Regions from separate parts of the Bradyrhizobium sp. SZCCHNS1022 genome, predicted to be linked through region 2. Evidence: riboswitches for the same ligand, from Rfam matches in the RefSeq annotation. Region 2 holds a riboswitch; each other region holds the start of a gene.
The links. A riboswitch is a leader RNA that binds a small molecule or an ion and turns the genes downstream of it on or off. The one in region 2 is predicted to bind S-adenosylmethionine.
Positions count from the first base shown of each region.

Region 1: it holds a riboswitch for S-adenosylmethionine, as region 2 does, so the genes downstream of both, QX071_RS31850 (homoserine O-acetyltransferase) here and QX071_RS00665 (O-succinylhomoserine sulfhydrylase) in region 2, are expected to answer to the same signal.
Region 3: it holds a riboswitch for S-adenosylmethionine, as region 2 does, so the genes downstream of both, QX071_RS23585 (GNAT family N-acetyltransferase) here and QX071_RS00665 (O-succinylhomoserine sulfhydrylase) in region 2, are expected to answer to the same signal.

Region 1 is NZ_JAUETT010000007.1:332,844-340,325, reverse strand. Features, by position in the region: gene metW (methionine biosynthesis protein MetW) at 703-1,368, opposite strand; gene QX071_RS31850 (homoserine O-acetyltransferase) at 1,371-2,588, opposite strand; SAM riboswitch at 2,680-2,759, opposite strand; gene QX071_RS31845 (chorismate mutase) at 2,938-3,771, shown strand; gene hisC (histidinol-phosphate transaminase) at 3,817-4,914, shown strand; gene QX071_RS31835 (prephenate/arogenate dehydrogenase family protein) at 4,911-5,846, shown strand; gene QX071_RS31830 (DUF2125 domain-containing protein) at 5,865-7,049, opposite strand; gene QX071_RS31825 (gamma-glutamylcyclotransferase) at 7,149-7,482, shown strand, end outside.
Region 2 is NZ_JAUETT010000001.1:140,956-148,437, reverse strand. Features, by position in the region: gene QX071_RS00675 (SGNH/GDSL hydrolase family protein) at 1-262, shown strand, start outside; gene QX071_RS00670 (GDSL-type esterase/lipase family protein) at 337-1,416, shown strand; gene QX071_RS00665 (O-succinylhomoserine sulfhydrylase) at 1,528-2,730, opposite strand; SAM riboswitch at 2,804-2,883, opposite strand; gene QX071_RS00660 (2'-deoxycytidine 5'-triphosphate deaminase) at 2,997-4,103, shown strand; gene QX071_RS00655 (hypothetical protein) at 4,122-4,649, opposite strand; gene QX071_RS00650 (SRPBCC family protein) at 4,646-5,044, opposite strand; gene QX071_RS00645 (VOC family protein) at 5,060-5,419, opposite strand; gene QX071_RS00640 (helix-turn-helix transcriptional regulator) at 5,471-6,310, opposite strand; gene QX071_RS00635 (methylated-DNA--[protein]-cysteine S-methyltransferase) at 6,320-6,892, opposite strand; gene QX071_RS00630 (SPW repeat protein) at 7,029-7,454, opposite strand.
Region 3 is NZ_JAUETT010000004.1:145,507-152,988, reverse strand. Features, by position in the region: gene QX071_RS23605 (serine hydrolase) at 1-60, shown strand, start outside; gene QX071_RS23600 (flagellar protein FlaR) at 240-740, opposite strand; gene QX071_RS23595 (uridylate kinase) at 1,035-1,688, shown strand; gene QX071_RS23590 (hypothetical protein) at 1,763-2,551, opposite strand; SAM-I-IV-variant riboswitch at 2,880-2,989, shown strand; gene QX071_RS23585 (GNAT family N-acetyltransferase) at 3,035-3,505, shown strand; gene QX071_RS23580 (hypothetical protein) at 3,716-4,255, opposite strand; gene QX071_RS23575 (hypothetical protein) at 4,457-4,978, opposite strand; gene rocD (ornithine--oxo-acid transaminase) at 6,069-7,283, shown strand; gene QX071_RS23565 (VOC family protein) at 7,328-7,482, opposite strand, start outside.

The sequences.
Region 1 (7,482 bases), on a different contig from region 2:
TTTTGCGCATGGTCGTCATGCCGCCATTGCCCGTCGTGCCAGGATGTCGCAGGCATCAAGGCTTGTGTCGTCGGGCAAATTAGGAGCACCTTTCCGCGCATCCCGCCTCCACAAGAGGGACGTATCGCGATCGTCACGGACGTCGGAAGCGGGATGCGATGGACGCGGCGTGTCGCAGTGTGTCTCTCACACGGACGAACGACATCGGCGCGGACGTGAAGTCGTGTGGTCCTGGCCTCCCGGTGCTGAGGCCCATGCAACGCGCAAGCGTTGCGCGACGCGATGATGCTTCGCATCACGCGGACGGGGGCAAGAATGCCGGTCCCCGAGGAGAGCGCGTATAAGCGTTAACACCGTCGCGCAGGGAAGGCCGGATGTGCGGCTCGTACCTGTGGTGACTGCCGCCTGCTTTTTTTGATGCAGGCGGGCCATGGGTGTGAGCTAACACCCGGCCTTTCCTGCGCCCTCTTGCTTTTCGAGGGCGAATGCTTCGCAAAGCTCGGGCGTAACGCGCTGCGAGAATGCGAGCGCACGCCTCGCGCTGTTTGAGATGTGAAGAGCCAGATCGTGCCAACAGGCCGGTCATTCCGGGGCGCGCATGCAATGCGCGAACCCGGAATCTCGAAATGGGTGTGCGCGCCAGACAACTTCGAGATTCCGGGTTCGGGGCCTACGGCCTCGCCCCGGAATGGCAGCCGGAGGCTACCTTCCCTTCCCCGCCCGGCTCAGCAGGAAGATCCCCTGCTCGCCGAACATGTTCCAGAACCACCAGGGCATATTGACCCGCAGCGGCTGGCCGTCGGAATCGAGCGCCACCGCGCGCTCCATCTTGACGTTGATCTCGTCGCAGAGCTGCACGAAGTCCTTGATGGTGCAGAAATGGATGTTCGGCGTGTCGTACCAGGTGAACGGCAGATTCTCGGTACGCGGCATGTGACCGCCGATCAGAAGCTGCAGGCGCAGCCGCCAGAAGCCGAAATTCGGAAAGGCCACGATCGCGCGGCGGCCGATGCGCAGGAGATTTTCGAGCACCGTCCTCGGCTGCCGCGTCGCCTGCAGGGTCTGCGACAGGATCACGTAGTCGAACGCGTCGTCGGGATAATCGACGAGGTCGGTGTCGGCGTCGCCCTGCACCACCGCAAGCCCCTTCGCCACGCAGTGGTTGACGCCTTCGCGCGACAGCTCGATGCCGCGACCGTCGATGCCGCGGCTCTCAAGCAACTGCAGGAGATCGCCGTCGCCACAACCGATGTCGAGCACCTTGGAGCCGCGCTCGACCATCTTGGCAATCAGCAGATGGTCGGGGCGATAGGCGAGCCCTTCGCGCTCCGTAACGCCGTTCAGCGGCAGCACCTCTTGCAGCGCCATGGTCAGACTCCGGGTGTGGTCAGCCCGCGTGCCTTGCCGGCGGACTCGAGGAAGGCACGGGCGATGTCGAAGAACTCGGGGACATCGAGCAGGAAGGCATCATGACCTTTGTCGGTTTCGATCTCCGCGAAAGAGACCCGTGCGCTCGACGCGTTGAGCGCATGCACCAGCGCCCGCGACTCCGGCGTCGGAAACAGCCAGTCGCTGGTGAAGGACACGACGCAGAAACGGGTCTGAATGCCGCGGAAAGCTTCGGCCAGCACGCCATCATGATCGGCGGCGATATCGAAGTAGTCCATCGCGCGGGTCAGATAGAGATAGGCGTTGGCATCGAAGCGCTCCACGAAGGACGAGCCCTGGTAGCGCAGATAGCTCTCGACCTGGAAATCGGCATCGAAGGAAAAGGTCGGCAGGTCGCGGTCCTGCATGCGGCGACCGAACTTGCGATGCAGCGCCGCGTCCGACAAATAAGTGATGTGCGCGGCCATCCGCGCCACCGCGAGCCCGCGATGCGGATGAACGCCCTTGTCGGCATAGCGGCCGTGATCCCAATCCGGATCGGCCATCACCGCCTGCCGGCCGAGCTCATGGAAGGCGATATTCTGCGCCGAGTGACGCGTAGCGCAGGCGATCGCGAGCGCCGCGAACACGCGGGTCGGATAGGCCACAGTCCATTGCAGCACCTGCATGCCGCCCATGGAGCCGCCGACCACCGCAAACAGCGTCTCGATGCCGAGATGGTCGATCAGCATCGCCTGGGCGCGCACCATGTCCGGAATGGTGATGATCGGGAAATCCAGGCCCCAGGCCTTGCCCGTCGCCGGATTGAGCGAGGCGGGGCCGGTCGAACCCATGCAGCCGCCGATCACGTTCGAGCAGATGATGAAGTAACGGTTGGTATCGAGTGGACGGCCCGGGCCGACCAGCGTCTCCCACCAGCCCGGCTTGCCGGTCATCGGATGGCGATTGGCGACATGCTGATCGCCGGTCAGGGCGTGGCAGACCAGGATGGCGTTCGATCTGTCGGCATTGAGCTCGCCATAGGTCTGGTAGGCGATCTGGAACGGCGCGAGATCGACCCCGCAGTCGAGCCGGAGCGGCTGATCGGCGCCGAACTTTGCAACCGGCGAGTTCGGATGATCGACCTCGTGCGAGCGCTCCTCCGGCGGGATCACGCGTCGTGACTTCGGCGAGTTCGATTTGGGCGTCAGGCCTGTCATGTCTCTAGACCCCGGCGGTCGCCGGAGCTCCCGAACCACGTGACATATCAGGCCATAAAAAAACCCGGCCCGAAATTAGGTTCGGCCGGGATCAGAACTGTCCCCGGCCTGTTTAGCGAATTGTTTAACGTGGCTGCAAGCCGGCCGGCTCAAATGACCACGGAATGACCAACAACGTAGTCCGGCGGGCGGCCGACGTCAAGGCAAGCCGGAATCGACGGCACGCCGCCATGTTGCAACTGTAGCGCTTCCGGGCGCTCGATCGGGTAAACTTGATGTTGCACGCGCCTGATCTGTAGGACAGAACGACGCTCGCCTGCACCGCAGGACCAGCCAAGAGATGCCGCAAATGCCCGAGACGCCTCCCGCCCCGCCCTCGCTTGCCGATCTGCGCAAGGAGATCGACGCGATCGACGAGCAGATGCATCGGTTGTTGATGCAGCGCGGCGACATCATCGACCGCCTGATCCAGGTGAAGAAGACGCAGGAGGTCGGCTCGGCCTTCCGGCCGGCGCGCGAGGCCGACATGATGAAGCGCCTGGTGCAGCGCCATCGCGGCATCCTGCCGCTCGATACGGTCGAGAGCATCTGGCGCATCATCGTCTCCAGCTTCACCTACGTGCAGGCGCCGTTCTGCGCGCACGCCGACGTCTCGGTCGGCGAGGCTGCGATGCGGGATTCCGCGCGGTTCCATTTCGGCTTCATCGTGCCCTATGTGGCGCATTTCAGCGCCCAGGCCGCCGTCGAGGCGGCAGCGAAATCGAAGGGCGATCTGGCGCTGGTCTCGGCGACGTCAGGGCATACGCCGTGGTGGATCACGCTCGAGCCGGCCGGCGCGCCGAAGATCATCGCCCGGCTGCCTTTCCTGGAGCGCGCCGACCATCCGGCGGCGCTGCCGGTGTTTGCGATCTCCCGCGTGGCCGACGATGCCCTGCTGTTGGAGGTCGAGACCTGGAGCATCCGCGTGTCGGGCTGGAATGCGCAGGTGGCGCGAGCGCTGTCGCCGCTGGCGGACATCGTAGCGGTGCCGGATACCGCCTTCGACAGCGCGGCCCTGTTGGTCTCCATCGAGACCCCCTCGAACCTCGAAAAAATCAGGGCAGCCCTGATCGCGGCGGGCGCCTCGGTACGCTCGACGGCCCTCGTCGGCGGCCATGCAAAGCGCTATACGGTGCCGAGCTAGGGTTGATGGCTCTGGCCTGATCCTGCGGTTTCCCGGAGTTGAATGATGTCCCGCCCCGTGCCGAATCCCGGCATCCTCGATATTGCGCCCTACACCCCCGGCAAGAGCCCGAAGCCGGAGCCGGGCCGCAAGGTGTTCAAGCTTTCGGCCAATGAGACCCCGTTTGGCCCCTCGCCGAAGGCGATCGCGGCCTTCACGCACGCGGCGACGCATCTGGAGGACTACCCGGAAGGCACCTCGCGGGTGCTGCGCCAGGCGATCGGCCGCGCCTACGGCCTCGATCCCGATCGGATCATCTGCGGCGCCGGCTCCGACGAGATCCTCAACCTGCTGGCACACACCTTTCTCGGCCACGGCGACGAGGCGATCTCCACCACGCACGGCTTTTTGGTTTATCCGATCGCCACCATGGGCCGCGGCGCCAAGAACGTGATCGCACCGGAGAAGAACCTGACCGCGGATGTCAACGCCATCCTGCAGGCGGTCACGCCGCGCACCAAGCTGGTCTGGCTCGCCAACCCGAACAATCCGACTGGCACCTACATCCCGTTCGACGAGGTCAAGCGGCTGCGCGCCGGCCTGCCCTCCAACGTCGTACTGGTTTTGGACGCGGCCTATTCCGACTACGTGTCGCGCAACGACTATGAGGTCGGCATCGAGCTGGTCGCCACGACCGAGAACACCGTGATGACCCACACTTTTTCCAAGATTCACGGGCTCGCCGCGCTACGCGTCGGCTGGATGTTCGGCCCGGCCCATATCGTCGATGCGGTCAACCGCATCCGTGGACCGTTCAACGTCTCCACGCCGGCCATGCTCGCCGCGGTCGCTGCGATCGAGGACAGTGCGCATGTGCAGACGTCCAAGACGTACACGGAAGAATGGCGCAACAGGCTCAGCGAGGAGATCGGCAAGCTCGGCCTGAAGGTGACGCCGAGCGTGACGAACTTCATCCTGATCCACTTCCCGACCGAGAAGGGCAAGACGGCCGCCGAGGCCGACGAATTCCTGACCCGGCGCGGCCTGGTGCTGCGCGCGCTCAACAACTATCAGCTGCCGCATGCGCTGCGGATGACGATCGGCTCCGAAGAGGCCAATCGCCTGGTGTTGGAGGGTTTGCGCGAATTCATGGGGACGAAGTGACGAGCGCGGCGAAATTCGAGCGCGTCGCGCTGATCGGATTCGGCCTGATCGGCGGCTCGATCGCGCGCGCCGCGCGCCTGCATGGGCTGGCCGGTGAGATCGTCACCACAGCGCGCTCGAAGGAGACGCGGGCTCGTGTCGCCGAGCTCGGCATCGTCGACCGCGTGGTGGAGAGCAATGCGGAGGCGGTGAAGGACGCCGACCTCGTCATCCTCTGCATTCCCGTCGGCGCCTGCGGGCCTGTGGCGCAGGAGATCGCGGGCTCACTGAAGGACGGCGCGATCATCTCCGATGTCGGCTCGGTCAAGGGCGCCATCGTGCGCGACATGGCTCCGCATTTGCCGGCAGGTGTGCATTTCGTGCCGGCGCATCCGGTTGCCGGCACCGAGAATTCCGGCCCCGACTCCGGGTTTGCGGAACTCTTCATCAATCGCTGGTGCATCCTGACGCCGCCGGTCGGCACCGATGCCGATGCGGTCGCGCGCCTCCGCGCGTTCTGGGCTGCGCTCGGCGCCAAGGTCGAGATCATGACACCGGACCATCATGATCTCGTGCTCGCCATCACCAGCCATCTGCCGCATCTGATCGCCTACACGATCGTCGGCACCGCCGAGGAGCTGGCGCAGGTGACGGAATCCGAGGTGATCAAATTTTCCGCGGGCGGCTTCCGCGACTTCACCCGCATCGCCGCGTCGGATCCGACGATGTGGCGCGACGTGTTCTTGAACAACAAGGATGCCGTCCTGGAAATGCTCGGCACCTTCAATGAGGATCTCGCCAAGCTGACACGCGCGATCCGACGCGGCGACGGGCAGGCGTTGTTCGAGCATTTCACCCGGACGCGCGCGATTCGCCGCGGCATCGTCGAGATCGGGCAGGATTCGGCAGCGCCCGATTTCGGCCGGCCGCTACCGCAGATCGAGCCGTCGTAACGGCGGACGGGCCGCGCGCTAGAACAGTGGCGGGATCTGCGCCACTTTGAACGGGCCGAGCACGACCGCCCCATCGGAGATGCGCAATGGAAAGCTGCGCGCCTTACGCCCTTCCAGCACGACTTCCTTGCCCAGTGCATTGATGCCGGCAGCGACGCCGGCATTGGCGTTCTGTTTCACCACCTTGCCAAGCCCTGGAATCGCGCGATCGAGCGCGCCGAAAAGGTTGTTGAGATCCTGCGACTTCACCCCGGGCGCAACGCGGTCGAGCGTCGACTGCGGCACGCCGTTGTCGAGCATCTTGTCGATCCCAAGCGCGGGGATCACCTTGTCGAGCCCAGCGACGGTCATCTGCAACTCGCCATCGATGTTGCCGCTGGCTGTCAGACTGAGCGTGCCGGAAGCGACCGCGAGCAGTTCGCCCTGCTGAATCCGCGATTGCACGATGTCGATGTGGCCGCCGGCAGCCTGGATCTCACGAAATCGCACCGGCCAGGGCTTGGGCCGAAAATCGCTCAATCCCGAAACGCGCGTCTGGATGTCGGCATTGAACGGCTCGGAGAGCAACGGATGACTCCCTTGAATGCTGCCGTTCGCGATCTGCAGCGCGGCTTCGATCACGGGATGATCGGTCGGCGAACCCTCGGCGAGGCGGCCGTGCAGTTCGATGTGATCGGCGCGCGCAAGCGGCGCGCGAGCCGCACCGTCGATTCGATCGATCGTGGGAGCGTCGAACACCAATGCGCCGCGTTGTGGTGCCACGGGCAGGCCATAGACGCTGGCCTGGCCGAGCTGCCAGTTCACCGCAAAGGAGGCGGGATCGCTGCCGTTCGAGATGGTCGCAGGCCCCTTGAATTCCGCGATCAGACGCTTGGGGTCATAGACCTGGGCCACGACCAGAATTTCGCCGAGCTTGGCCGTCATCAGCGGCGTGCCGGCGGCTTGCGAGAACAGGGAAACGCTTGGGTCGCCGCAGCGAACCTCGAGGCGGAACGGGAAGCCGGCGACCGAGCGCCGCGCGCAATCATAGACGCGGCCGGACTTCGCCTCTCGCGCACGCCAGGCGTCGGCCTGGACATCGACCTGCGAAGCGGCAAAGAACCAGAACACGCTCCATGCCACCGCGGCGATCAGGAGCAGGACGGGAGCGATGAAGAGCCCCCATAGCGGGCGCCTGCGCGGCGCTGACGTCATATCGGACATGCGGGGACCCTTTGCGGAGCAATTTTGGCGATAAAGCGATCACGGAATGTGTATTTAAGTTAACAAATCGCGACCACCACCCTTATGGCCTCCAACCCGATGTCGGCAATGACTCTGTCTGTCAGTGAACTTCCCCACGGCGATCTCTGGGTCTTCGGCTACGGCTCGCTGATGTGGCGTCCGGGATTCGACTTTATCGAGCAGGTTCCGGCGCGCCTGATCGGGGAGCACCGCGCGCTCTGTGTGTACTCCTTCGTCCATCGTGGCACACCAGAGAAGCCCGGACTGGTGCTCGGGCTTGATCGCGGCGGCGCCTGCCGCGGGATCGCGTTTCGGGTTGCGGAACAGAACCGAGCGGCGGTGGTCGCCTATTTGCGCGCGCGCGAGCAGGTCACGTCCGTCTATCGCGAGGTGATGCGATCGGTGTGGCTGG
Region 2 (7,482 bases):
TTTGCAATATAGTCCGCGCACCGAAACCATGATTTCCGTGCCGCCTTACATCGACAACATGCGCGTCGTCGCGCAGGAGCGCGACGTGCCGCTGTTCGATCGGTTCGCGATCATGCGGCAGTGGAACGAGCAGGGCAATTTCGACCTGTTCAATCCGACGCACGGGATCGAGCTTGCCAAACAGGTTCACGATTGCATCGGCCGGGCGCTCTCGAAATTCATCATCGATGCGGCCCAACTGGGACCGGCGCAGCAGAATTAGGATCTCTGGGGTTTATGACGTTAATGAGTTGTCAACGCGTAGTTCGAGGGTTGACCTCGTCGACTCTCATGGCGATGGCTCTCGCCATTTCGACACCATCGCTCCATGCGCAGACTGTGAACCAGGCTGCGGCCCAGACCGCGCCAGCGCCGTCTGGTGAGGCGCAAGTGTCGCCGACGCAGGAGCTGAAGCCGACCATCGGGCACCTCGCAACGGGCGCGGCTCAGAAGCCGTCTCCGGCGCAGGTTGCGGTCATGCATCAGGGGCCGGCCGTCCAAGCTCCGAACCCGCAGCCGGCGACCTCGCCTGGCACGTCCGGCTTGGTCCCTCAGTCATCCTCAGCTGCCAATCCGGCCGCGCCGAAGAGCTTCACCGAAAGGGCCATCGACAGGGTCAAGCAGGTTGCCAAATCCGCCAGCGATATCCTGAACCGCGTGCCCTGCCTGCCGCCGAAGGGCGGGCCGAAGTCGTTTGGCTCGCTGCCCCATGTGGCAAACAAGCTCGCCTCCGGCCTGCCGGTCGTCATCGTCGCCTTCGGCTCCTCGTCCACGCAGGGTTACGGATCGAGCGGGCCGGAATACACCTATCCGAACCGCTTGGCCGCGCAGTTGCGCCGGCAATACCCGATGGCAGACATCAGCGTCATCAATGCCGGCATCGGTGGCGAGGATGCCCCTGAGATGATGAAGCGGCTGCAGGACTCGGTTATCGACCGGCATCCGGATCTCGTGATCTGGCAGGTCGGCACCAACGCGGTGCTGCGCGATCTCGATCCCGCCGATACGGCCAAGCTCGTCGACGACGGTGTGGCGAAGATCCAGGCCGCGAGCGCCGACATCGTGCTGGTCGACCTGCAATATTCGCCGCGCGTGATCGAACGTCCCGAGCGGGCCAACAAGATGATCAAGCTGCTCAGCCATGTCGCCGAGCTGCATCACGTCGGCATCTTTCCCCGTTTCGAGGTGATGCGCGATTGGCACGAGCAGCAATCGATCCCGATCAACGATTTCGTCATCGCCGACGGCCTGCATATGAACGATTGGGGCTATGCCTGTTTCGCGCAGTTGCTCGGCGACGACATCATCAAGTCGGTCGGACAGGTCAAGCTCGGCGTTAACCTGCCGGCGGACGTCCTGACCTATCGGCCGATGTGACGCCGTCAGGCGTCATCCCGGGGCGCACGTCCGCGCGCGGGCCCGGGATCTCGATCGACAGGGCAAGCAGCGAATAGGGGTTTCTTACTACTCCCTACTCGCCCTTCGCGATCACGCTTTCGCCAGCGCCGCATCCAGATCGGCGATCAGGTCGTCGACATGTTCGAGCCCGGTGGAGAAGCGGATGAAGCCTTCGCTGATGCCGAGCTCGGCGCGGGCCTCCGGCGTCAGCCGCTGATGGGTGGTGGTGGCGGGATGGGTGACCAGCGTCTTGGCATCGCCGAGATTGTTGGAGATCTTGGCGAGCTTGAGCGCGTTGAGCACGCGGAAGGCCGCGGCCTTGCCGCCCTTGACCTCGAAGCCCACCAGCGTGGAGCCGGCGCGCATCTGCTTCTTCACGGTGGCGGCCTGCGGATGATCGTCGCGGCCGGGATAGACCAGCCGCGAGATCTTCGGGTGGCTCGCAAGGACATCGGCGATCTTCGCCGCAGTCTCGGTCTGGGCGCGGACGCGCACCGCGAGCGTCTCCAGGCCCTTCAGCAGCACCCAGGCGTTGAACGGCGATATCGACGGGCCGGTCTGGCGCATGAAATTGTGGATGTGCTCGGCGATGAAGGCCTCCGACGACAGGATGACGCCGCCGAGACAGCGGCCCTGGCCGTCGATGTGCTTGGTTGCGGAATAGACCACGACGTCGGCGCCGAGCGCCAGCGGGCTCTGCCAGATCGGCGTGGCGAATACGTTGTCGACGATCAGCCGCGCGCCATGAGCATGCGCGATCTCGGCGATTGCACCGATGTCGAGCACGTCGAGCGTCGGGTTGGTCGGGCTTTCCAGGAAGAAGCTCTTGGTATTCGGCCTGACCGCGCGCTGCCACTGGTCGAGATCGAGGCCGTCGACCAGGGTGGATTCGATGCCGTAGCGCGGCAGCAGGTCCTCGACCACGTAACGGCAGGAGCCGAACATCGCCTTCGAGGCGACGACATGGTCGCCGGCGCGCAACGGCGCCAGGATCGCGGTGGTCACCGCCGCCATGCCCGTGGCCGCGGAGCGGGCGGTCTCGGCGCCCTCGAGTTCGGCCATGCGGCGCTCGAACATTGCCGTGGTCGGGTTGGAGAAGCGCGAATAGATGAAGCCGGGATCCTCGCCCTTGAACCGGGCCTCGCATTCCTCCGCGCTGGCGTAAACGAAGCCCTGGGTGAGGAACAGCGCCTCGGCAGTCTCGCCGAATTCCGACCGCAGCGTGCCGGAATGCACCAGTCGGGTCTCGGGGCGGTATTGGGTCAACGAGGGGGTGGCGGCAGATTTGGACATATGACCTCCATCATGACCATCAGGAAAATGGTCACAAAAAACCGGCCTGGGAGAGCTCTCCTCACGGCCGGGATCACATGGGTCCCCGGCCTGTTTAGCGACTTGTTTAACGTGGCTGCAAGCCGGCCGGCTCAAATCACCACGGGATAAGTCGTGCTCTTAGTCGCCTCCAGCCTTTTCGTCAAGCCGGCCATCGGATAACGCGTAAGAACCCCTATGTTTTAGGGGCAGGGCTGATATTCCAGCCAGTCACGAGGGACCAGGTTTTGCCGCTTTCGCTCGCCGCCGATGCCAATGGCATCCTGCCCGATCGCTTGATCGCGCAGATGGCGGACGCCGGCCTGATCATCCCCGAATATGATTTCGTCGAGAGCCAGATCCAGCCGGCCAGCCTCGATTTGAGGTTGGGCGACATCGCTTACCGCGTCCGCGCGAGCTTCCTGCCCGGGCCCGGCGCGACCGTGGCAGAACGGATCGACGAACTGAAGCTGCACGAATTCTCGCTTGCCGATGGCGCGGTGCTCGAGACCAATTGCGTCTACATCGTGCCGCTGTTGGAAAGCCTCGCGCTGCCCAAGGACATCGTCGCCGCGGCCAATCCGAAGAGTTCTACCGGCCGTCTCGATGTGTTCACGCGCGTGATCGCCGACGGCACCCGCCGCTTCGACATGATCGGCGCCGGCTATCACGGACCGCTTTATGCGGAGATCAGTCCGAAGACATTTCCGGTTCTGTTGCGCGAAGGTTCGCGGCTGTCGCAGGTCCGCTTCCGCTATCGTGACGCGGTGCTGTCAGCCGATGAGCTGAATGCGCTGCATCAGGCCGAGCGGCTGGTCGATCGCGATGATGCCGATCTGGCCGGCGGCGTGGCGCTGTCGGTCGATCTGTCCGGCGAGAACGCGGGCGGTTTTGTCGGCTATCGTGCCAAGCGCCACACGGGCGTCGTCGATGTCGATCGCCGCGGCGGTTATGCGGTGGAGGAATTCTGGGAGCCGATCAAGGCGCGCCCCGACGGCAGCCTCATTCTCGATCCCGGCGAATTCTACATTCTCGCTTCGAAAGAAGCTGTCCAGGTCCCGCCGGACTATGCCGCGGAGATGGTGCCGTTCGATCCGCTGGTCGGCGAATTCCGTGTCCACTATGCCGGTTTCTTCGATCCGGGCTTCGGCTATGCCGGTGCTGGCGGGCAGGGCTCCCGCGCGGTGCTGGAAGTGCGTTCGCGCGAGGTGCCGTTCATCCTCGAGCATGGCCAGATCGTCGGGCGCCTGGTTTATGAAAGGATGCTGGCGCGGCCCGATGCGCTGTATGGCCAGCGCATCGGCTCCAACTACCAGGCACAGGGCCTGAAGCTGTCGAAGCATTTCCGGCCGTAGGCGACGTCGGGCGCGCGCTCACGTTCGGCTGCGGCGGATGGCCCTGAACTCGGTGACGAGACGCCAGTTCGTTCCCCCGTCAGTGGAGCTGTCGCCACGCCAGAGAAACGAATGATCCGTGATGTCGCGAAAGCTCCAGCGGATCATCCGGCCGTTCTCGTCGGTGCCGAGCTGCACGATATCGTCGCCTTCGGCACGGCCGATCATCTGCAGAAAGATCTGGCCGACCGGCTCGGACCATTGGATGCGCCAGGCGTCAAGCCTGGTGTCGTAGATCCGCAGCGTCGTGCCGTAAGGGCCCGGCCCATCGCCGCGGTCCCGCTGCCCGCGCTGTGGCACGATCCAGACATCCTGAACGGCACGGCCTTCGAGCACCCAGCCGAAATGCCACTCGCCATTGCGCCGCCGCATCGGTGCATTCTCGGGGAAATGCACGACGTCGAGATCCCATGAGCCGATGAAGCGGCCATAAAGGCCCATTTTGTCGGCACGATCGGCAGACGGACCGTCAGCGCCGAGCGCGTCGAGAAATGCCGATGTGGTCATGAGCTGCCTCCCAGCGCCTTCTGCATGGCTGCCGCACCGAGCTCCATCTGCCCGTCGATATAGGGGGCGATCTCATGCGGCAGCACGTCGGTGATCCAGATCATCCGGCAGCGGGTTTCGCCATCGAGGACGATCTGGACCGAGGCGCTGTGTTGGGTGATGCGCTCGTGGGCCACGGAGTAGACGAGGCGTCGTCGCGCGTCGTCGCAGTCGACCAGCCTCTCGCGTGCCACGCTCCCATTGGCGAATGTCAGGATACGCACATCATCGTCGAGTTTGGCGTCGAGCACGAAACCTGGAGCAAGCCGTATATGCACCGCCGCGAAATCGCGCACCGCGTCCCATGCCGCAGCAGCCGGCGCGTCAATCGGAATATCCTTGTGAATGGATGCCATAATGCGTCCTCCCGCTCAAACGCAGACCGCTTCGATGTTGTTGCCGTCGAGATCGATCAGGAAGGCGGCGTAATAGGTCGGGCTGTAATCGGGACGCGGTCCGGCCGTGCCATTGTCGGCTCCGCCGGCCTTGAGCCCTTCGCTGTGGAATTTACTCACCGCTGCATGATCAGGCGCGCGGAAGGCGACATGTGCGCCGCCATGCCGTTCGGCTCTGGTGAGGTGCAACCACAGCGCCGGAGCGTCTTTCGGGCCGAAGCCCGCCGAAGTCTCATCCTTTGAGCACAGCACATGGCCAAGCGGCGCCAACACGGACGTGTAGAACCGCACGCTTGCCTCAAGGTCGTTCACCCGCAAACCGACATGATCGTACATCAATGATCTCCATGTTGCGCGCAACGGTCGCGCGCCATGGCGATCACCTAGTCAATGGCGGCTCAGGCGTTCTTGGAAAATCTTGCGCATGCCCCTTGATGCTTGGCGGAACTTCAATGGCGAAACGCCGGCTGCGCGGGTGAATGTGCGGGTGAAGTTAGAGAGATCGGCAAAGCCGACATCGTAGGCGATGTCGGTCACGGGCGCCTCGTCCTCGCTGAGCCTCTGCGCGGCATGGCGCAGCCGAGAGCGCAACAGGTATTGATGCGGGGTGACGCCGAGTGCGGCCGCAAACAGCCTGAGGAAATGGAATGGGCTGACCCCAGCCTGGTACGCGGCGCTTTCGAGGTCGACGGCACGATGCGAATTGGCATCGATCCACAGCGCGGTCTCAACCGCACGGCGGCGGTCACGCGCGGTCGCCGCCGCTGGTTTCGCCGGCTTGCCGGAGATGCTTGCAACGAACCGGCTGGCGAACACGTGGCCGATCTCGTCGAGGCCGAGGTCGCTGTTCCCCGCGGCCGCGGCCTGGGCGAGTTCGCCGATCACCATCAGCTCGGGCAGCGGAGGTGCGGCGCCGGCCTGCCAGACGTCCTTGCTGCCGCCGATCTCCTGCACCAGCTCGGGTGCGAGAAAGAACGACAGGCATTCGTCGCCACAGACGTGGTCATGCGTACACATGAACTCGTCGCCGGGATGTCCGATGAGGACCGAGCCTGCGACCAGCTCAAAGAACCGGCCGCGGTGGTGGCAACCGAAGCTGCCTTTGCGCACGTAGGAGACGGAATGGCTTTCGAACTGCTCGACATAGGGCCGCTCGCCCGGAGCCGCGGTGCAGCGGAACGCGGAAACCGTAACCGAACGGCCAGTGAGCAGGATGGAAGTTGCCATCCCCCGAACCTAGTGAGCGGCGCGCGAGTGATCAACCTTGAGCAGGGCGTCGAACAAAGTGAGGCCGGTCTGCGGCGCTGCGCCTTCAAGCGACAGCAGCCGACGCTGGGAGATCGCGCCCCAGTTGGGCGAGATCCTGTCGATCCCTCCTCCGGCGAGCACGCGATGGCAAGGCACGATCAGCGGAAATGGATTCCTCGTCAGCGCCTGTGCGACCGAATACAGCGCGCCCGTGACATGCAGGCTGGCTGCGATCTCGTCCGGCTTGCGCGTTTCGCCGCGCGGGATGCGGCGGAGATAATCGTAGACGCGCTGGTTGAACGGCGTGATGCCGGTCATGTCGAGGCTGACATCGGCGAACTCGGCCTGCTGGCCGCGCAGCATGAGGACGATGCCCTCGATGGCAAGTTCGGTATTTTCGGGCGGACGAAGCTCGCGCGCTTCGGGAAATTGCTTGAATAGCCGCCGGCGTGTCTCGATCTCGCGTGCCTCCGGCAATTGCACTCCGACGACACCGGCATCACTCCAGGCAATGCCGCAGCGGCCGATCGCCGTATCGAAGATCGTATACCCACGCCCCATGACGCCACCCCACCCTGGAACGGATCATATCATCGTCACGATTGGCCGCATCGGGTTTGTACGAGTTGTAAACATGATGCGCCGCGACAGGGCGCGGCTCAATCGGGGGCGACCGCTAAACCGCACCGGCGTGGTGTCAATCTGGATGTGATGTCCCGGCCTCAGCGGCGCGAGCCGCCCGCGCGTCCTCCGCAAAGTCCGGGTCGTGGGCCAGCCAGAGCTCAAGGAGAGTCAGGAAGGTCACGATCAGGCCGATCGAGATGCTGACATGCATCGCGGAGCTGTGGACGAAGCCGAGCAGCCAAGGCGCGGCGATGAGCCAGAGACCGAGCGCCAGCTTCAGCCACTCCTCCCAATCTGCGAAGGCGAGGACGCCGGCGGCGGATAGCGCGATCAGGGCGTAGCCACCGATTTCGGCATCCAGCCGCCCGGACGCCCGGGTGAAGCCGAACAGCCACGGGGAGGCCGCCAGGAAGATGCCGCAGAGCAAAGTGTAGAGGTCGAGCGCCGATGGGCTCCACAGCGTGGCCCGGGTCTTGCGGGCGATGAGGGGGCTGATCATGGATATGGCTCCGTGCCCGGCCGATCGC
Region 3 (7,482 bases), on a different contig from region 2:
GGGATTCATACGGCGGACTTCCTCGACCTTGTCCGGCAAGTCGTGATTTTCGCTCATTGATGCTGAGACGGCCTCAGCGTTTGCTTCGGGTCAAGGGCGGCTGTGGCCGGTCGACTGACGGCGCAGCCGGTGTCCCCCCAGCTTCGGAAATAACCCCTCCGCTCCGGGACTTGCGTTTCGGGCCGATCGCGAAAGTCCAACGCGAGCAAACGAGATCGCCGCTTCGCGGGACACGGCGGTTACGTCGGATTGGCTGCGAATGCTACCAGCTCTTTTGGTGATCTGATGTGGATGATCCGCAGCCGATCAGATTTTGCGTAGATCGCCTCTATGAGCCGGGGCCTCATCTCACGGTGAAGCCCCCACATCATCTTGTAGAGGCGGAACGTGACCGGCAGCATCGGACAACCCGGAGGGCCATCAGGTCGCCCAAAGAACACCGACTTCACCTGGCGCTTGGTCGCCCACCAGAGATGAATCCAAAACGGATGGTCAACCAAAACAACAGTATCGCATGCGGCAATCCGGTCGAGGACAGAGAACCAAGGCCCGTATCCATCAAGCAACCAGCGCTCCTGCGACAGCAGGGCATCGTGGCTCTCGCGTAGTTCTTCGTCAGGAACCCGCACCCAGTTCGGACGCCACAAAATATTATCGATGGCGAAGTAAGGCAACGAGTGCGCACGACACAATGCCTTGCACATCGTGGATTTGCCGCCACCGGCGTTGCCGATCACCATTACGCGCGTCATCGTGTGTTGTTAACATAGCGATTGGCCGCATGGAAGCGCCTTTGGGTCAAGGGCCGCCGTGGCCGGCAGACGGATGGCGCAGCCGGTGTACCCCAACTTCGGAATAACACCCGCGGTTCCGGGACTTACGTTTCGGGCCAATTGCTGCCATTGGCGCTGCGTGCGGGCCGGCCTTCTGCCCCGGTCGCAGAGCCGGACACTATTTGTGAATTGTGGTCCCAAAAGACATTCTGAATTCTTCCCGCAATCTTGGAGGGGGGGGGACACATGAGACGCGCAGCCTTGATCACCATCGCGGAGTTTGCCGCTGCGGTCGACAGGCCACATCCGGTACGGGTAGCCATCGACGGCCGAACTGCATCGGGTAAGACAACTGTCGCCAATGAAATGGCTCATGAACTCGACCGTATCGGCCGAGCGACCATTCGCACCTCTATCGATGGCTTTCATCGACCGAAGCGCGAACGTTACGCGCGTGGTCGCCATTCGGCCGAAGGTTATTATTTTGACGCCCGGGACCTCGATGCCGTCCGGCGGTTACTCCTCGAGCCGCTGGGTCCCGGAGGAAGCCTAATCTATAGCACCGCTTCCTTCGACCTCGATAAGGACGAGCCTATCGTTGCGCCCACCCACAGGGCGAATCAACGCGACATCTTGATCGTCGATGGGACATTCTTGCAGCGATCAGAGCTGCGAGATGCTTGGGAAGTCGTCATATTTGTTGACGTCGATGTAAAAACAGCTGGCGAAAGGGGGACGTTGCGCGACGCCAACCAACTCGGTGGCCGTGAAGCGGCGGAGGCTCTGTACCGGGATCGGTACGCGCCGGCATTCGAGATTTATGAGCGGCTAAGTCAACCCATCCAAAATGCCAACATTGTGCTGGACAATAGAGAATTCGAGACTGCGGCGGTGCGCATCAACCGCCCCGTCTGACCTCAAGTACGATCGGCCGCGCGCTGGGCCGTAGTGTGCCAGAAGCTGACGTCTGTCTGACCACCATGAACGACTCACTTGCGTCGCCAGGATTCGACTAAGGCAGCGAGCTTGGCGTCCGACGTCTCGTCGCCCTGAGCTAAATCTGCTTCGTAGCCAAACCAATAATCGCCGACCAGCGTGCGGTGGGTGCAGAACCTTCCGTTGTCCAGTCGGCATGCCACGAGCCGTGTCGGCTCTCCCATCGCATTCAGGCGCACGAAATAATGCTGGATCCGCGTAGGCGCGCCGGGCTGCAGCTGATAGCTCAGATCAAACGATCGATACCCGTCGTGATCGGGACCGGGAGTCATCTCCGACCGGTATTTGCGCCATGAACCCAGGGTCGGATCGGCAACGTCCTTATCACCTGGAAGAATCCGGACCTGTTGAATCCAGCTACAATCGATGTCGGTGTGCCCGCCGAGATTGGACAGGCAGAGATCGACGGTGAAGCCGATCTCGCCGGGAGGGTCGCGAGGAGGACGGCCGGGGCCGGCATCCGCATATTTCCAGGGTACCAGGAACACCTCCGGGCCGATATGCCGCTCGTAATAATCAGGTCCCGGTTCGACGCGGGCACGGGCAATCTGGTTGCCGGCAATGGTCGCGGTCCAGATCAGAATGACCAGCAAGGACGCGGTGGCGCGAAACCCCAAGGCGAACGCGACCGAGGACAGCACCGCGGCAAGGCCGGCAGCGGCCATGATTAGTTTGGATGCGTTGAGATCATACGCATCCAGCGTCGCATGCGGATGCGCAGGGAAGTAGAACTTGTCGAAGCCCGCCGCCGCGCCGACAACAAAGCAGACCGGGATCGCCACCACAAGCAGGACCCAGGCGGCGACAACAGACGTTTTGGCGTGCCTCCGGAGTAGTTTCACGATTCACCAAATAACCAAGGATTCCTGACTGGCATCTTAGCAAGAATATGATGCACTGCTATTTCTTGTCGAGCACTCATGCGCGACACACTTTCGCTTCAAGCCAAAGGCCGCCGTGGCCGGCAGACGGATGGCGCAGCCGGTGTACCCCCAGCTACGGAAATAACCCCTCCGTTCCGGGACTTACGTTTCGGGCCAGGAGCGGCCACGCGTTATTCCTCAAACTGGGGGCGCGCTTGCCAAGCTCGATAGTGCCCGCTATCGTCAACTCCAACATCAAGAGTTGGGCCGACGCCCAGCGCCAACCTGCTCCCCGAGCAAGGTGGCTTTCTTCCTTCGGAAGAAGATGTGGCCGGTCCGGCAACTAAACGGGACAAGCCACCACGGCGTCATGCGCTCCTCTCTTCGAAGAAGGGGACGAGAATGACTGTCGATAGAGTCGAAATTGAGCTGGCCGATGCAAGGTCCCCGGACCTGATCAACCTCGTCACCGCGCTGGACGATTTCTTGAACAAGGTCTGCGGGGTGGACAGGAATCACGGCTCTCCAATCGATCGGCTGGCGCACGGCGACACGCAAATGTTTATCGCGCGGATTGCCGGACAAGCCGTCGGCTGTGCAGGGCTGCAGATGTTCGCGGATGGTACCGGGGAGGTGAAGCGCATGTATGTCGTCCCCGAGGTTCGGACAACTGGAATAGGCAGCAGCCTCCTGACGCGCGTTGTGGAAGCGGCCTTGACCGCCAAGCTGTCGGTTCTGCGGCTGGAAACCACGGAATTTCTTCCCGATGCGCAGAGGCTCTATCGGGCGAAGGGTTTCGTTCCGTGCCCGGCGTATGGCCCATACGTTTCCAACCCGATCAATTTGTACTTCGAGAAATGGCTGACGAAATGATTGTCGAGGGCGATGCGCCGACAAGGAATAACGAGGCGTAGGTCGGGTTGGAGCCGGAGGCGTAACCCGCCATCTTGACGTTTCAAAACGGCGGATCATGATCCCGCCCGAGCTGAAATCCTGCCGGGCTCCAGAGCCTCGCGGCGCCGCTAGCGCTCCGCAAACTTCCGCTTTCAGCCCTTAACGGACGCCAGGCCGACGGTCCGCAGGCTAGCCGATTTCCCGACGCAGCCGGTCGTGCACGTTTTCTAGATGCTCGTAGAAGGGCGCCATTTTAGCCTCGCCGTGGCCGGCATTCACCGCCGCCCAAGCGGGCAGCTTTCGGCTCAACACCTTCTCCCAGATGTCTACGAACTCGATGAATGAGCTATAAAACTCTCGTGTTTCCGGTTCGGCCAGCCACATCTTGTCGCGGAACAGATCAGCCATTTGCTGATAGCGCGGCATCAGCACGTGCCGCATCGTTTGATTTTCGTCATCGACGCTTATGTCGTGAATTTCGGCGAGCGCGCGGGCGTCGAGATAGGTAGGCGGGGCGCCGAGCGCTCGTTGGAGGCTGACTCTCAGCTCGCTTCGGGCATGGATCTCTTTGTGCGAAGCCAGCAGCGGTCCGTAGAATTGCTCGAGCTGCAGCTTCAGGAATGCAACCCTTTGAGCGCGGCGCTCACGGATGCTGATCATCAGCTGGGTCACAATGGCGCCAAGGAATGCTCCAACGCCCAGCGCCGCGAGCAGTTGCGGAAACTCCATCGTGGCACCCCGTTGCTGGCTCGCTTCAGTTTCGATGCCAATATATAGGTGACGAAAATGAAGTCCATCGACCTCGTCGACACGCGGGACCTCGGATTGCGCTTGGTAAAGGAGAGCGGATGAAGATCCCCGATTTCAAGCCAGATCTACGATCGGCGCGAGCACGATTTCGATGGGCATGTCGGTGAGGATTTTCTTTGACTACCGGTGCCCCTGAATTTTGCAGATTATGCCGGCGTATTGTCTCACCGGGCCTTGTGGCGTCCCCGATGTACCGGTCCACTTTTTCTCGTCGAGCGTGCACAGAATCTTCCAGTTCGAGTATTCGATCTCTCTGTTGGGATCGAGCCTGATCGTGGATAGCCTTGGGAAGGTCAGTGTCTGATTTCCGGCGTCGATTTTAGGCTCGTCAACGTCGGCGATCTCGAACCCGTCTTGGTATAGTTTAGACGGGTTCAATCTTGCAGGCCGGCTGCCAGCTATTGCAGTTTCCTTGGCAGATCGCTCGATATCCCACGCCCTAAAATTTGCGTAGCAAAATGCGAAGGCAGCAATCCATAGAAACAGCGGGCGGCGGCGAGCTGCCGGCAATAACTCATTGAACTTCTTTGTCGTTGAGGTCGGCAGGTAACGCTCTAACGCTCGCTCGATCCAAAATGCCACCGCGATCCAAAACTGCCAATAGCTCACGATCGCGGTGGCATAGTCAACTAATCTGGACATTACGACTCCGTCGGTGGCGCGGAGCATACTTGAACCGATCCCGCCCTTGGAGTCCGATAATCGCCCTTAACGGGCATTCCCGGACTCTGATGAGAGGTGCGTTGTCGGACAACTCGGTGGACGGCGCAATACAGTCCATCTGCGCCGCCTGCTGGTCTCCGGCCTGCTTGCGCTGTCCGTACAGCCCGCGCCGAAAAACTCATTTCGCGAGCCGCTTCAAGCGCATCCCGCTATCCAGCCCGCTTCGGAGAAATATTCCTCTTTCGTTTTATCAGAAATCGTGATTGACTGTCGCCGTCCCGTCTCGATACGAGGGGCGTTTCGCGATCGTCACGGACGTTGCGGCGGGATGCGGTGGGCGTGTCGATGTTGCAGCGTGGTTGATCCGCGCCGACGAACGACGTTGATGCGCACGGTCAAGTCGCGTGGTCCTGGCATCCCGACGCTGATGCCGCGCTGATGCGTAAGCATCATGCGCAAACGGTGGCCAAAAAGCCCGGCGCACCGGGGAGAACGCGAAGCAGCCGTTAAAACCATTGCGCGGGGAATGCCGGGATGTCTCGGCTGAACCTGTGGTACCTGCCGCCTGCATTTTTTGCTGCAGGCGGGCCATGGGTGCGGCCAGCGCCCGGCATTCCCCGTGCCCTCTGCTTGAAGAGGGCAGGTTTTGCAGCATAGCTCGGACGCGACAGCGCCGCGAGAAGGTGAACTCATGACTCACCACCGTCATTGCGAGGAGCGCGAGCGACGACTTGTCCGCCATGGCCGGACCTGTCCACTGATGCTCGCTCTCGAGGTCGGGGTAACATCACAAAGACTGCCGATCAGGCGCCCCCACCCCAGCCCTCCCCCGCAAGCGGGAGAGGGAGCGCACCGCATTCTCGGCGGCAGCTTGATAACTCTGGGCACCGGACAGAATTGCCCCCGGCAACATCGCGATCATCGACCGAACACCATCGCAGGCCTATAGTGCTCGACGACGAGGCTCGGTTTTGCGGCAGCGATGTCCGCAAGCTCACGACATCAGGCTCTGCGCGGCGTGACGTTCCCCGCCCCCGGCCTGCAGCCGACAACAGCAGCGGTGACGAACATGTCTGCACCGGTCAATCCATTCATCGCGACGGAGGCGCGGCTCGGCGCGCAGAACTACAAGCCGCTCGGCGTCGTGCTCTCGCGCGGCGAAGGGGTGTTCGTATGGGACACCGACGGCAACCGCTATCTCGATTGCCTGTCGGCCTATTCGGCCGTCAACCAGGGGCACTGCCATCCGAAGATCCTGGCCGCCATGATCGAACAGGCGGGACGGCTGACCTTGACGTCGCGCGCCTTTCACAACGACCAGCTCGCGCCGTTCTATGAGGAGATCGTAGCGCTGACCGGCGCTCACAAGGTGCTGCCGATGAACAGCGGCGCCGAGGCGGTGGAGAGCGCGATCAAGGCGGTGCGCAAATGGGGCTACGAGGTCAAGGGCGTGCCGGATGGGTTGGCCGAGATCATCGTCTGTGCCGACAATTTCCACGGCCGCACGCTGGGCATCATCGGCTTTTCCACCGATCCTGTGGCGCGCGATCATTTCGGGCCGTTCGCGCCCGGCTTCAGGATCATCCCGTTCGGCGACGCCCGGGCGCTGGAAGCTGCGATCGGGCCACACACCGTGGCCTTCCTGGCCGAGCCGATCCAGGGCGAGGCCGGCGTGATCATTCCGCCATCGGGCTATTTCGCCGAGGTGCGACAACTCTGCACCGTCAACAATGTGATGCTGATCCTCGACGAGATCCAGACCGGGCTCGGCCGCACCGGCCGGCTGCTGGCGGAACAGCATGACGGCATCGAGGCCGACGTCACCCTGCTCGGCAAGGCCCTGTCCGGCGGCTTCTATCCCGTGTCGGCGGTGCTCTCCAACCACGCCGTGCTCGGCACCTTGAAGCCCGGCCAGCACGGCTCGACCTTCGGCGGCAATCCGCTGGCCTGCGCGGTGGCCCGCGCAGCGCTGCGGGTGCTGGTCGAGGAAGGCATGATCGAGAATGCCGCCTTGCAGGGCGCGCACTTTCTCGAAGGGTTGAGGAGCATCCGCGCCAACACCATCCGCGCGGTGCGCGGACGCGGATTGATGCTGGCGGTCGAGCTGCACAAGGAGGCCGGCCCTGCTCGCCGCATTTGCGAGGCGCTGCAGGCGCGCGGCATCCTTGCCAAGGACACCCACGAGCACACCATCCGCTTCGCCCCGCCGCTCGTCATCACAAGGGATCAGGTCGAGTGGGCGCTGGAGCAGATCGGCGCGACGTTGATGCAGGAGGTCGCGTGACGGCGGTCTTCGTCTTCGGCCCTTGCTGCTGCGGAAAGCCCCGGTCAGACCTCTGTCTTGGCGGTCCATTCCAGGACCAGCGTATGAATGCCGCAGGTGCCGCTGTAGAGGCTCATGACGCGCGTGCCCGGCTTGCGCCCCGCCCGCGGCTCCGAGACCTGGACGCCAGCCGCCAGCAGACGCTCGCGCGCGGCATCGA